Regions from separate parts of the Nocardioides albertanoniae genome, predicted to be linked through region 1. Evidence: predicted binding sites of a transcription regulator. Region 1 holds the regulator's gene; the other holds the start of a gene.
What was found. The regulator LexA, encoded in region 1, represses DNA repair genes until DNA is damaged. The targets are predictions, from matches to a motif close to TCGAACANNTGTTCGA.
Positions count from the first base shown of each region.

Region 2: the regulator LexA is predicted to act here: its motif matches at 4,342-4,357, upstream of recA (recombinase RecA).

Region 1 is NZ_VFOV01000001.1:4,397,716-4,404,881, forward strand. Features, by position in the region: gene FB381_RS21055 (vitamin B12-dependent ribonucleotide reductase) at 1-1,982, opposite strand, end outside; gene nrdR (transcriptional regulator NrdR) at 2,160-2,660, opposite strand; gene FB381_RS21065 (hypothetical protein) at 3,126-4,037, shown strand; gene FB381_RS21070 (LysM peptidoglycan-binding domain-containing protein) at 4,168-4,545, opposite strand; gene lexA (transcriptional repressor LexA) at 4,724-5,494, shown strand; gene FB381_RS21080 (alkaline phosphatase D family protein) at 5,595-7,166, shown strand, end outside.
Region 2 is NZ_VFOV01000001.1:2,070,643-2,077,808, reverse strand. Features, by position in the region: gene FB381_RS09880 (HipA family kinase) at 1-78, opposite strand, end outside; gene FB381_RS09875 (PPK2 family polyphosphate kinase) at 158-1,000, opposite strand; gene FB381_RS09870 (GNAT family N-acetyltransferase) at 1,084-1,779, opposite strand; gene FB381_RS09865 (phosphoribosyltransferase) at 1,804-2,304, opposite strand; gene FB381_RS09860 (regulatory protein RecX) at 2,301-3,023, opposite strand; gene recA (recombinase RecA) at 3,090-4,148, opposite strand; gene FB381_RS09850 (DUF4396 domain-containing protein) at 4,398-5,090, opposite strand; gene FB381_RS09845 (DUF6153 family protein) at 5,221-5,664, shown strand; gene FB381_RS09840 (DUF305 domain-containing protein) at 5,738-6,379, shown strand; gene FB381_RS09835 (MFS transporter) at 6,430-7,166, opposite strand, start outside.

The sequences.
Region 1 (7,166 bases):
TTGACGGTCTTGGAGATCGCACCGGAGAGGAACGGCTGGGTCGCCGCCATCATCCGCACGTGACCCATGGGCTGCAGCGCGCGCTTGCCCATCGCGGTGTCGAAGACCTCGTAGTGCTCCTGGCGCAGACCCGGGGCGTCGATGACGTGACCGTTCTCGGCGATGTAGTCGACGATCGCCTCGATCTGCTCGGGCTGGTAGCCCATCTTGGTCAACGCCCGCGGGATCACCTGGTTGACGATCTGCATCGAGCCGCCACCGACGAGCTTCTTGAACTTGACCAGCGAGAAGTCGGGCTCGATGCCGGTGGTGTCGCAGTCCATCATGAAGCCGATGGTGCCGGTCGGCGCGAGCAGCGAGGCCTGCGCGTTGCGGAAGCCGTTGACCTTGCCGATCTCGACGACGTCGTTCCACACCTTCGTGGCGGCGTCGATGATGTTGCGGTCGACCGGGTTGATCGAGCGCACCGCGTCGTTGGCGGCCTGGTGCTTGCGCATGACCCGCTGGTGCGCCTCGGCGTTGCGGGCGAACCCGGCGTACGGGCCGACGACTCCGGCCAGCTCGGCCGAGCGCTTGTAGCCGGCGCCGGTCATCAGCGAGGTGATGGCGGCAGCCATGGTGCGGCCACCCTCGGAGTCGTAGCCGAGCCCCATCGCCATCAGCAGCGCGCCGAGGTTGGCGTAGCCGATGCCGAGCTGGCGGTAGTCGCGGGTCGTCTCGCCGATCGCCTCGGTCGGGAAGTCGGCGAAGCAGATGGAGATGTCCATCGCAGTGAAGACGACCTCGCAGGCCTGCTGGAAGCGCTCGGCGTCGAAGGTGTCGTCGTCCTTGAGGAACTTGAGCAGGTTCAGCGACGCCAGGTTGCAGGAGGAGTTGTCGAGCGACATGTACTCCGAGCACGGGTTGGAGCCGGTGATGCGGCCCGTCTCCGGGTTGGTGTGCCAGTCGTTGATCGTGTCGTCGTACTGCAGACCCGGGTCGGCACACTCCCACGCGGCGACCGAGATCTTCTTGAAGAGCTCGCGGGCGTCGACCTCTTCGATGACCTCACCGGTGGTGCGCGAGCGAAGGCCGAACTTCTTGCCCTCCTCGACGGCACGCATGAACTCGTCGGAGACGCGCACGGAGTTGTTGGCGTTCTGGTACTGGACGCTGTGGCTGTCGCGGCCACCCAGGTCCATGTCGAAGCCGGCGTCGCGCAGCGCGCGGATCTTGTCCTCCTCGCGCGCCTTGGTCTCGACGAACTCCTCGATGTCGGGGTGGTCGACGTCGAGCACGACCATCTTCGCGGCACGACGGGTGGCGCCACCGGACTTGATGGTGCCGGCGGACGCGTCGGCGCCACGCATGAAGGAGACAGGGCCGGAGGCGGTGCCGCCGGAGGACTTCAGCAGCTCCTTGGAGGAGCGGATGCGGGAGAGGTTGAGACCGGCACCGGAGCCGCCCTTGAAGATCAGGCCCTCCTCCTTGTACCAGTTCAGGATCGAGTCCATCGAGTCGTCGACCGAGAGGATGAAGCAGGCCGAGACCTGCTGGGGGGACTCGGTGCCGACGTTGAACCAGACCGGCGAGTTGAAGGCGAAGTGCTGGTTGACGAGCAGCCAGGTGAGCTCGCGACCGAAGAGATCGGCGTCGTCGTCACTGACGAAGTATCCGTTCTCCTTGCCGGAGGCGACGTAGGTGTTCACGACCCGGTCGATCAGCTGCTTGAGGCTCTGCTCGCGCTTCTCGGAGCCCATCGCACCGCGGAAGTACTTCGTCGTCACGATCGTCGAGGCGTTGAGCGACCAGAAGTCGGGGAACTCGACCCCGGTCTGCTCGAAGACGGTCTCGCCGGTCTTCCAGTTCTTCTGGACGACGTCGCGTCGCTCCCAGTTGATCTCGTCGTAGGGGTGCACACCCTCGGTGCTGAAGATCCGCTCGACCTTCAACCGGGCGCCCGCCTTCGCTGGTGCCTGTGCCTCTGCTGCTGTGTCCGTCATCTCGTGGTTCCCCCTGTTGTCGATCCTGTGGTCATCGATCGTTGTGCCGTGCTGCTGGTCGGTGCTGATGGTCGAGTCTCCTGTTGTTACTGCCTTGCTGGATGGTCCGGACGGGTCGCTTCCCCACGGCCCGCCCGGACCGGTCTGTGAGCCACCTCGAAGCGATGGCCGTGGGATCTAGTCGGTGCCCACCGGAACCTCGACCGGATGCTTCGCCTCGTGGGCCTGGACTTCACGCTCGGTACGCAGCATCTGGATCTCCCGCTCGAAGTCGTCCGCCGAGCCGAAGGCCCGGTAGACGCTCGCGAAGCGCAGATAAGCCACCTCGTCGAGCTCGCGCAACGGCGCGAGGATCGCCAGCCCCACCTCGTGGCTGGGCACCTCGGCCAGACCCTGGCTCCGCAGCGTCTGCTCGACCTCTTGGCCCAGGCAGGCGAGCTGATCCTCGGTGACCGGCCGACCCTTGCACGCCTTGCGTACGCCGTGCACCGACTTGTCGCGGCTGAACGGCTCCGCGGCGCCGGAGCGCTTGGTCACCATCAGCTGCATCTGCTCGACGGTCGTGAACCGCTTCTCGCATCCCTGGCAGACCCGACGGCGCCGGATCTGGCCGCCGTCTTCCGCGACACGGGAGTCGAGCACCTTGGTGTCGCTGTTGCGGCAGAACGGACAGAGCACGTCGAGCCCCTTTCTTGAGTCGCGGTCTTTGGGCCAGGCACGTGGACCCGGAGCCTGTGGATCCAGCCCGACCCAGATGCGGCCGATGCCTGTGGAATCTGTGGATACGAGCGTGAGTCCTTGTGGAACAACACCCTCACCGCTGTGAACCATCCACCTGTTCATGTGAACTATATGTGGATAACTACAGCGGTGTAACTACTAGATGTAGTGGTAACCGTACGCCCGCCTCCAAGACGATGCAAGCGCCGATCGCGATTCACCGTGAGCCCGGCGTGTCGCCCCGAGGAGACGCCGCGAGAGCCCGGCGCGGCGGGCGATCAAACACTTAAAGATTCCGGTTCAACGGCCCCCGGCTGGCCTTGATGAGTAAGAATGTCCCCCGTGACAAACATCTCCGGAGGAAACCGCGTCGGGCCGCGGAGAGGCACGCGCCCCAGTAACGGACCCCGGCCACCATTCATCGTGCCTGCGATCGCGACGCTGGGATTCCTCATCATCTGGGGTGTCCTGGTGTGGGTCGCCGTCGGTTTCGGGGCCGACGCACGCGGCGGCGAGTCCGGCGCCTGGGCGAAGCTGGCCATCGCTGCGGTCGCCGCGGTCGCCTGCCTCTTCCTGACCTTCACCTTCGCCGGCAAGGCCTGGCGCGCACTCACCGGCTCCCCCACCGCTCCACCCGCCGAGGAATACTCCGGCAGCCACTCCAACGCCTACGTCGAGGAGCAGGACTACCCGGACCCGGAATACCCGGGCCAGGACTACTCGAGCCAGGACTACTACGGCACCAGCTCCTACGGCTACGAGGACACCGGGTCGTACGGCCGGCACAGCACCGACACCGGAAGCCAGTCGCCCTACGCCGACAGCTACGGCTACGACACCGGGAGCCAGTCGCCCTACGGCGACACCGGCAACCGCTCGTCGTTCGGCGACACGGGCAACCGCTCGTCGTTCGGCGACACGGGCAACCGCTCGGCCTACGGCGGTCCGACCTATCAGCCGCCGCCCCCTCAGCCCTACTACTCCAACCCGGCCACCCCGGCATCGACGCCACAGCCCCAGAGCTACGACTACGAGACCCAGGGGTACGACACCCAGGGGTACGACACTCCGGGCTACGGCACAGGGAGCTATCCGACCCAGCAGTCCGGGGCCTACCAGGCTGCCCCGGCCCGCTATGGCCAGACCGGCCCGCGGCCGACGATGCCCCCGACGATGCCGGCGGCGGACATCCCCACGCAGGCGATGCCCACCCAGCGACAGTCCCAGGTGTCGCCGGCGCCGCAGGAGGACGAGTGGCCGCCCCCGCGGCGCGCCTCGCGCAGTCATCAGTGGCCGCCCACCACCTCGGACGGCAGCTACCGCCCCCGACACTGACACAGACGCCGAGTCGTCGACAGACAACCGCGAGAGTGCCGCAGACGCTTCCCATCGTCTGCGGCACTCTCGTCTTTCCCCGGTAGCCGGCCGCCAGGGGGTGAGGGGGCAGCCGGACATCTAGGAGCCCTCAGCGGGCGGTCGGGATGATCAGGGTCTGCCCCGTGACCAGCATCGAGGACTCGAGGCTGTTGAGCTCCTTGATCGTCTGCTCCATCTCCCGGATGGAGGCGTCGGTGCCGGCTACCGCTTCCGAGGAGATGTCCCAGAGCGTGTCGCCATCGCCGACGACCATCGTGTGAGCGGAGGAGGAGGTGCCTGGAAACTCGGCACCGCCGGCCCCGAACGCGACCCGAGCGCCGACGAGCGCGATCGAGAAGAGCACGACGAGCGCGAAGGCGAACACGACGATCCGGCCGCGGCGGGTGAGCCGCACCTGCGAGCGACGCACTTCCCGCACGGGGCGCGGCGCCTCGGCTACGGGCAGCACATACACGGTTGCACTCATCACGGCCTCCAGATCAGTCTGTTTCGATCACGTGTTCGATCGAGCATGTGTTCGAAGGTAGATCACGTGTTCGAACAAAGCAAGTAGGCGTTCGAAGAATTTCCCAACGCGCCACCCGCCACTCCCGAGATCGAACAGATGTTTGAACTCGTGGGGCTGATGCGACTAATGTGCTGACATGACCACGCAGAAGACAGGCACCGGATCAGGTGGTTCGAAGAAGAGCCGCGTCCGCGAGCTGCCCGACGGGCCGCCGGACGCGACCGGGCTCACGCCACGTCAGCAGCGCATCCTCGCTCACCTGCGCGACAGCATCGAGCAGCGCGGCTACCCGCCGAGCATGCGCGAGATCGGTGCCGCGGTCGGGCTGACCAGCACCAGCAGCGTCGCCCACCAGCTCCGTGCGCTCGAGCAGCGTGGTCTGATCCGGAAGGACCCCAAGCGTCCCCGCGCTCTCGAGGTCTTCCTCCCCGAGGTGATGGCCCACCGCAAGGCGATGTCCGGCGACGAGAGCGATGCCGGCGAGGCCGACCTCAGCGCCGACCTCAACCCCACCCCCGACGCGACCATGGTGCCGCTCGTCGGCCGGATCGCGGCCGGTGGCCCGATCCTGGCCGAGGAGACCTCGAGCCAGCAGAGCGTCGAAGACGTCTTCCCGCTGCCCAAGCAGCTGGTCGGCAACGGCGAGCTCTTCCTGCTCTCGGTCTCCGGTGACTCGATGGTCGACGCCGCGATCTGCGACGGCGACTTCGTGGTCGTGCGCCAGCAGCCGACCGCGGAGAACGGCGAGATCGTGGCCGCGCTGATCGACGGCGAGGCGACCGTCAAGACGCTCTCGCGCAAGGACGGCAAGGTGTGGCTGCTGCCGCACAACGCGGCGTACGAGCCCATCGACGGCACCCACGCGACGATCCTCGGCAAGGTGACCGCTGTGCTGCGAAGCCTCTGATCCGAACGTTGCGAGAACCACCCGGAACCACCCGGGAACACTGCGTGAAATCCAGCCGCCGGCCCATGACAGGGCCGGCGGCTGCGTCGTTTCATACAGCGTGACCACGAACCGTCCAGCCCAGAACCATCTCGATCGCCGCACCCTCCTGGCGGCCGGCATCACCGGCGCCGCCGCGGCGACGATGACGCTCCCCTCACCGGCGGAGGCGGCCGGCGCGACGCTCAACCATTTCCAGCACGGTGTCGCCTCCGGCGACCCGCTCCCGGATCGCGTGGTCATCTGGACCCGGGTCACGCCCACCGCCGACGCGACCGCAGGGTCGGGAAAGGGCGAGGAGGTTCTGGTGCGCTGGGAGATCTCGCCGACGGCCGACTTCAAGCGCATCACCGGCAAGGGCTCGCAGCAGACCGGCCCCGACCGCGACCACACCGTGAAGCTCGACGTCACCGGCCTGGCTCCCGAGAGCTGGTACTTCTACCGCTTCACCTACAACGGCCAGACCAGCCGGGTCGGCCGCACCCGCACCGCTCCGGCGGCCGACGCCACCCCCGACAACGTACGTTTCGGGGTGGTCTCCTGCTCCAACCTGCAGGCCGGCTGGTTCGCCTCCTACCGCCACCTGGCCGAGCGCGACGACCTGCACGCGATCATCCACCTCGGCGACTACCTCTACGAGTACGGCCCGGGTGAGTACGGCTACGGCATGGGCAACGACGACGTGCGCCCCCACGAGCCGGCCCACGAGATGCACACCCTGGCCGACTACCGGATCCGGCACGCGCAGTACAAGCGCGACGTCGACCTCTCCGACGCGCACGCCCGCCTGCCCTGGATCGTCACCTGGGACGACCACGAGTCGGCCAACGACGCCTGGATGCTGGGCGCGGAGAACAACGAGCCGGGCGAGTTCGACTGGATCGACCGCAAGACCAGCTCCAACCAGGCCTACGACGAGTGGATGCCGCTGCGCGTCGACACCGGCCCCGATGACGAGGGCGCGACGGTGGAGACCGACGACCACCTCCACGACCGCATCTACCGGAGACTGCGGTTCGGCACCCTGCTCGAGCTGAGCATGCTCGACCTGCGCTCCTACCGCTCCGAGCAGGCGAGCCGCCTCGAGCTCGCGAAGGTCGACGACCCCGACCGCACCATCACCGGCGACGAGCAGCTGGCCTGGCTCAAGGACGGCCTGCTCACCGACGCGCAGTGGAAGATCGTCGGCAACCCGGTGATGATCGCGCCGGTCACGTTCGGCGCGCTGCCGAAGAGCCTGATCGCACCGGTCAACGACGTCGCCGGCCTGCTGCCCGACAACGGCATCGCCTACAACCTCGACCAGTGGGACGGCTACACCGCCGACCGCACCGAGCTCTTCGAGCACATCCGCAACAACGCGGTCACCGACACCGTCTTCGTCACCGGAGACATCCACTCCGCGTGGGCGTGCGACCTGCCGTACGACTCGGCCGTCTATCCGCTCGGCAAGACCGCCGGCGTCGAGTTCGTCGCCACCTCGGTCACCTCCAACAACCTCAAAGACGTGCTCGGGGCCCCGCGCCGCACGGTCAGCGTGACGGTCGAGAACATCATCAAGACCGCCAACCGCCACGTACGCCACCTCAACTTCGACGACCACGGCTTCTCGATCCTCGACGTGACCCGCAAC
Region 2 (7,166 bases), 2.3 Mb from region 1:
CTCCACGATCCCGGGCAGGCTCCCGCCCTCCCGAAGCGGCGTGACATACCTCGTCACCCGCACCGTCTCCAGACTCACGCGGCCACCTCCGTAGCGCAAGCGCCAGAATACGGACGCGGCCACGTGATGGTTCGATGGCTCGCTCGCTGGCGCTCGCTCACGAGATGGTGTCCTCTTCCAGTCGCTTCTTCTCCTCGGCGACGTCGAAGCGGGGCGCGGGCCAGTCGAGGTCGAGCCGGTCCAGGGTCTCCAGGAGCAGCTCGCCGATGGCCAGGTTGCGATACCACTTCTTGTCGCTCGGCACGAGGTACCACGGAGCGTACTCGGTGTTGGTGCGCTCCAGCGCAATCTCGTACGCCTCGCGGTAGCTGTCCCACAGCTGGCGCTCGTCCACGTCGCCGGGGTTGTACTTCCAGTGCTTGGTCGGGCCGTCGAGCCGCGCCAGCAGCCGCTTCTTCTGCTCCTTCGGGGAGATGTGCAGCATGCACTTGAGGACGACGGTGTCGTCGTCGGTCAGTCGCTTCTCGAAATCGTTGATCGCCTCGTAGCGTCGCTCGATCTCGTCGGCCGCGGCGAGCTCGCGGACGCGCCCGATCAGCACGTCCTCGTAGTGGGAGCGGTCGAAGACGCCGAGATAGCCCGGCTCCGGCACCGCCCTTTCGACCCGCCACAGGAAGTCGTGGGCGCGCTCCTCCGCGGTGGGCGCCTTGAAGCTGGTGATCCGCACTCCCACCGGGTCGACCAGGCCGACGGTGTGCTTGAGCACGCCGCCCTTCCCGGAGGTGTCCATCCCCTGGAGCACGAGCAGCACCCGCCTGGGGTCGTCGCTCTCCTTAGACGCGAACAGCTTGGTCTGCAGCTCGATCAATGTCGGTCCGAGCTCGGCGAGCACCTGCTTGCCGGTCGCCTTGTCGGCTCCGACGCCCGGTGCCGAGTTGGTCTCGTAGGCCGTCAGATCCACCGGCCCGATCGGCAACCGCAACTCGTCGCGAAGGCTCATGGCGTCGACCTTAGTGCCGAGTCGGCTCGTCATGACGCGCCGACTCGAGGGGGAAACGTGTCAGAACGAGCCGACTCGGCGGGTCAGGCGACGACGCGGCGCAGATCGAGGGAGCAGCCGACCATCGTGGTCGTCGATCCGTCGGGCTGCGGCTCGTCGAACCAGGTGCCGCGCTCGAAGCCGACCTTGTCGAGCATCCGCAGAGAGGCGGTGTTGCGGTGGTCGGGAGCGGCGAAGCAGGTGGTGGCGCCGGGGTAGCGCTGCGGGATCGAGGTCAGCCAGACCCAGGCCGTGCGCGGCCCGATCCCGCGGCCGACGAAGGCCGGCTCACCGATCGCGTAGTCGAAGCCGATCGCATCCGGGTCGGGTGTCAGCAGCGCGTAGTCGGGCTCGTCGCTGATCCGATAGTCCTGGCAGAAGCCGACCGATCGTCCGTTGGCCTCGATCACCCAGAAGCTCACCGCGGTCTCGCCGTCGATGTCCGGACCGTAGTTGTCGACGACCCACTCGGGGGTGGGATCACCGTCGACGCCGTACCACCGCTTCACGTGATCGGCGTTGAGCCAGCGGATCAGGTGGAGCAGGTCACCGCGGGTCATCGGCCGCAGCGAGATCACCGGCATCGGGTCGGAGGAGAACTCCTTGACCTCGCCCGAAAGATCCAGAGCGTACGCCGGGCGCCCGGCGATCCGCGTCGCCGCGGCTGCCCAGCTCTCCCCCGGGCGCGTCACCCCGCCGAGACGCTGTGTCCCGGTGTGGACAGCGACCGGCGTGAACATGCAGAACAGACTAGTGCGCGGGCCTCAGTGGGCCAGGCCACCGCGACGGTCGACGAGCGGCGGCAGCGAGGACCACGGGAAGTCGATCCACCGGTCGGTCTTCTTGTAGACGTAATCGGCGTTGATCACCGTCCACGGCTTCTCGAAGATCACCGCGGTGCGAGCCTCGGCGACATGGCCCTCGCAGAAGTCGTGCACGATCTCGAGCGTCTTGCCGGTGTCGGCGACGTCGTCGGCGATGAGCACCTTCATCCCGGTCAGGTCGACGGCGGCCGGGGTCGGCGGCAGCATCATCGGCACGTCGAGGCGCTCGTTGACGCCGGTGTAGAACTCGACGTTGACCGCGGAGAGGTTCTTCACGTCGAGGGCGTAGCCCAGGCCCATCCCGAGAGCGAGCCCGCCGCGGGCGATGGAGAGCACGATGTCGGGCTCGTAACCGCTGTCCACCACCTTCTGGGCGATGTCGCGCACCGCGGTGCCGAACAGCTCATAGGTCAGGATCTCGCGCTCTTGCGACTCACTCACAGATCGGATTCTGACATGAGACCACCGGCATCATCCTCATCGGCAAGAGCGAGCTCGTCGCGGACGATCCCGAACGCCACACCGGCGCCGTATCCCTTGCGGGCGAGCATCCCGACCAGGCGCCGGGTCTTGGTCTGGTCGTCGAAGCGCTCCAGCGAGCGGAGCTTGCGCCGCACCAGCACCCGAGCCGCCTCGCGCTCGTCGTCGGGGTCGATCTCGTCGAGCGCCTCACGGGCGACCTCGTCATCGATGCCCTTGCGGCGCAGCTCTTGGGCCAGGGCACGGCGGGCGAGCCCCTTGCCCGGTTGGCGGCTGGCGATCCAGGCCTTGGCGAAGGCTTCGTCGTCGACCAGCCCGACCTCTTCGAAACGGTCGAGGAGCCGGGTCGCCAGGTCGTCGGGGATCTCCTTCTTCGCGAGCTTGTCGGCCAGCTCCTTGCGGCTGCGGGCCTGACCGGTGAGCGTGTCGAGGAGGATCTTGCGGGCGATGGCCTCTTGGTCGGGCTCGGGGTCGCTCTTCGAGTCGCCCTTCGGAGCCTTCTTCGGGGCCGGGTCGGCGCCGCGGGACTTTCGGCGACGGGACCGTGCTGGCCTGGACACGTCGTCGCTCCTTCGTCGCGACGACGGCTCGACCGACGGGGCCGGCTCGACCTTGCCGGCCCAAGCCTCCACGCCGAGCGTGACGTCGCCCAGCCAGTCGGGCGCGGGCCGTTCGTCCACCCAGGCATCCTGGGTGGACGAACGGTCAGGCGTTGACGAAGCCACGGGTCAGTCGGCGACCAGGACCTAGAAGTCCTCGACGCCCGCAGGCTCGGCCACGGGCGCGTCACCGTCGGCCGGAGCGTCGACCGTCGGCACGACGCCGAGCTTCTCCAGGATCCGCTTCTCCAGCTCGTTGGCCAGGTCGGGGTTGTCCTTGAGGAAGTTGCGCGAGTTCTCCTTGCCCTGACCGAGCTGGTCACCCTCGTAGGTGTACCAAGCGCCGGCCTTGCGGACCAGGCCCGCCTCGACACCGACGTCGATCAGGCCGCCCTCGCGGGAGATGCCCTTGCCGTACATGATGTCGAACTCCGCCTGCTTGAACGGCGGGGCGACCTTGTTCTTCACGACCTTGACGCGGGTGCGGTTGCCGACCATGTCGGTGCCGTCCTTGAGCGTCTCGATCCGGCGCACGTCGAGTCGCACCGAGGAGTAGAACTTCAGCGCGCGGCCACCGGTCGTGGTCTCGGGCGAGCCGAACATCACGCCGATCTTCTCGCGCAGCTGGTTGATGAAGATCGCGGTCGTGCCGGAGTTGTTGAGGGCACCGGTCATCTTTCGCAGCGCCTGGCTCATCAACCGGGCCTGCAGACCGACGTGGCTGTCGCCCATCTCGCCCTCGATCTCAGCACGCGGCACCAGCGCCGCGACGGAGTCGACCACGATCAGGTCGAGAGCGCCCGAGCGGATCAGCATGTCGGCGATCTCCAGGGCCTGCTCACCCGAGTCGGGCTGGGAGACCAGCAGGGCGTCGGTGTCGACACCGAGAGCCTTCGCGTATTCCGGGTCGAGCGCGTGCTCGGCGTCGACGAACGCCACGATGCCGCCGGCCCGCTGCGCGCTGGCCACGGCGTGCAGCGCGACCGTCGTCTTACCCGACGACTCCGGCCCATAGACCTCGACCACTCGCCCGCGAGGCAGACCGCCGAGGCCGAGCGCCACGTCGAGCGCGATCGAGCCGGTCGGGATCACCTCCAGCGGAGCCCGGGTCTCATCGCCCAGCCTCATCACCGAGCCCTTGCCGAACTGTCTTTCGATGTTGGCGAGAGCGGCGTCCAACGCCTTCTCACGATCACCTGCCGCCATGTTCTTTCCTTCCTGAGGTGCAGGCTTCTTGCCCCTGCCTGCCGCTTGTCCACGTGTCTTCGTCGTCATCAAGGCAGACGCTAGACGGGACCACCGACAGTTTTGAACGGGACCCTCTGGCACGGTGTCTCCCGACCCTGTGTTTCCCGGGGCGAAAGCACGAACCACGCTCCACCTGCGACCCCACACTAGCCCGAACAAGCGTTCGATGTGAACACCTGTTCGGGCGTGTCGGATGTAGCCGAGGGCTCAGTGCGCCGGCGCCTCGACCTGACCTGCGGGCGCAGGCTCGCCGCCCGTCTCGCCACCCAACTCCTCGGCCACGGCGACCGAGAGACCACCGAGGATGAAGGCGATGATCACCGCAGCGAGAGCACCGCTCGAGAAGGACGGGATGAGGCGACGTACGCCCTCCTGGACCGGCTCCGCGCCGTGATATTCGTGCGTGAGCGCATGCCCCTTGCCCCGCTGGAGCAGGTATCGGTTGACCGGGAACGCGGCCACGAAGGCCACCGCGAGGGCGATCATCATCCCGACCCAGAACACGACGTTGACCAGACCCGCCTCCATCGCACCGGGAATGATCGCCATCACCAGGTTGTCGACCACCTCCATGGTGGCGATCGAGAGGGTGTCAGCGGCGAGTACGACACTGAGAGCGGTGCCGATGGCCAGCCCCGACTTCAGCAGCGGGAGCGTGGAGAGGGAGTAGCCGAAGACGAACGCGAGCACGATCGCCAGCGCGATCGTCCATCCGTTGCTGAGCCCGACGGCCGTGCCGATCATCAGGCCGGCGATCTCTCCGATGGCGCACCCGGTGAGGCAGTGGAGCGTCGCGCTGGCGGCCATCGCGTTCACGCTGGATCCTCCGCCGTGCCCGGCATGGTCGCCACGACCCTCGTGACCGTGGCTCATCGTGTGGTGCCCGTCATGCGACGTCATGTCGCCCCCTTGCTCGATCGCTCGTCAGCCTACGGGACAATTCATACCCCATAGGGGTATCAGATACAAGCCGTTCGCCGGCCACGACGTCACTTTGTCCAGCCCCGGCCGACTGCCTAAGGTGTGCCGGGTGTGGACGGCAGCGCATCGACGCCAGCAGACCGGCCGAGGGATCGCTCGCGCCGCGCTGCTCGCCGCGGTCGTGCTCACCGTCGCCGGCCTGCTCGCCATGCACGCGCTGAGCCTTCACGGAACCGCCACCGACGGCGAGCACGGCGCGATGAGCCTGCCCGCCGCCCACGTGGACCACACGCACGCCCTCGAGAACACCACCCATGGCGCAGCCGGCCATGCGGCACACCTCGGCGGCGACGCACACACGGCGATGATGCTGTGCGCCGCGTTCCTGCTCGCCGCCGGCGCTCTGCTCCTGCGCGGCCTGCGGCGGCGTACGCCGCTGTGGTGGTTCGACCGCGCCCCCGGCCGATGGCGCACCGTCGGCACCGCACCCTCCCCCGCGCGTCTCGCGACCGGCCCACCACCGCAGTGGGCGTTCTCCGTCATCAGGTGCTGAGCGAGCTGGCCTCCCGCGGTCGCGGGAGGCCCAGTGACGCCCACGACAACCCTCTGACAAGGAGAAACACACGATGCGTACGCAACGACCCCTCATCCGCGCCACTTGGGCGGCGGCCGGCATGGCCGCGCTCCTGGCCCTGTCGGCCTGCGGAGGCGGCGAGGAGGCCGAGAAGCCCCAGAAGCTCTCGGCGACCGAGCACAACGCCGCCGACGTCGCCTTCGCGACGGACATGATCCCCCACCACGCCCAGGCGATGTCGATGGTCGACCTGACCCGCGGGCGCGACCTCGACCCCGAGGTGCAGAAGCTCGCCGACGCGATCAGCGCCGCCCAGAGCCCGGAGATCGAGACCATGTCGCGCTGGCTCCAGGAGTGGGGCGAGGACGTGCCCTCGACGATGCGCGATCACGTCAACGGTGGCCACGAGGGTCACAGCGACGACGAGGGCAGCATGTCCGACTCGATGGGCGACATGGACCACGACATGCCCGGGATGATGTCGGCCGACGACATGGACGCCCTCGAGGACGCCTCCGACGCCGAGTTCGGCGACATGTGGCTGGAGATGATGGTCGAGCACCACGAGGGTGCGATCGAGATGGCCGAGACCGAGCAGAACGAGGGCCGGTTCAAGCCCGCCGTCGAGCTGGCCGGCAGCATCATCGAGTCTCAGTCGAGCGAGATCGACACCATGGAGAAGCTTCTCCACTGAGTACGCCGCAGCGGGCGGGGCCTCGCCTGGTTCCGTCTGGTCCCGCCCGCTCAGGCCGATCGACGCGCGACGTACGCAGCGCCGAAGAGCACCGCGACCAGCGCGATCGCGCCGAAGGCGAGCGCCGGATAACCGGCGACGTCGACGACGACTCCCGAGACCGCTCCGGCAGCGGCAGCGGCGACGCCCATGATCAGGTCGGCGGTGCCCTGCACGTCGGCACGCACCTCGATCGGGGTGTGGTCGGCGACGGAGGTGGCGGCCGCGATCGTCGCCAGCGACCATCCGAACCCGAGCATGAACAGGCCGACGAAGATCCGCGCCGAGCTGCCCTGGGGCGCCGCGGCGCACAGCACCAGCGCCACCAGGAGCACACCGCCGCCGAGCGCCATCACGTCGGCCCGGCCGACGCGGTCGGCGAGCCAGCCGCCGAGAGGCGCGAAGGCGAACATGCCGAGCACGTGGGCGCTGATCACCAGCCCGATGACCTCCAGGCCGGCCCCGCCGTGCTCCATGTGCAGCGGGGTCATCACCATCACCGCCACCATCGTCGCGTGGGCCGCCGCCTGGCCGGCGACAGCGGCCGCCAGCGCCGGGCGCTCCCGGATCACCGCGAGCGCCCGGCGCCAGCTCGTGCCCGGCGCCTTCTGCACCGACGGGGCTCCTTCACGGGCGACCAGCAGCGGGTCGGGCCTCAGGAAGACGCCGACGACCAGCGCCGCGGCAAGCATCGCGACCGAGCCGAGCGCGAACGGCCCGGTGAGCACCGGGATGCCGACCGCATCGG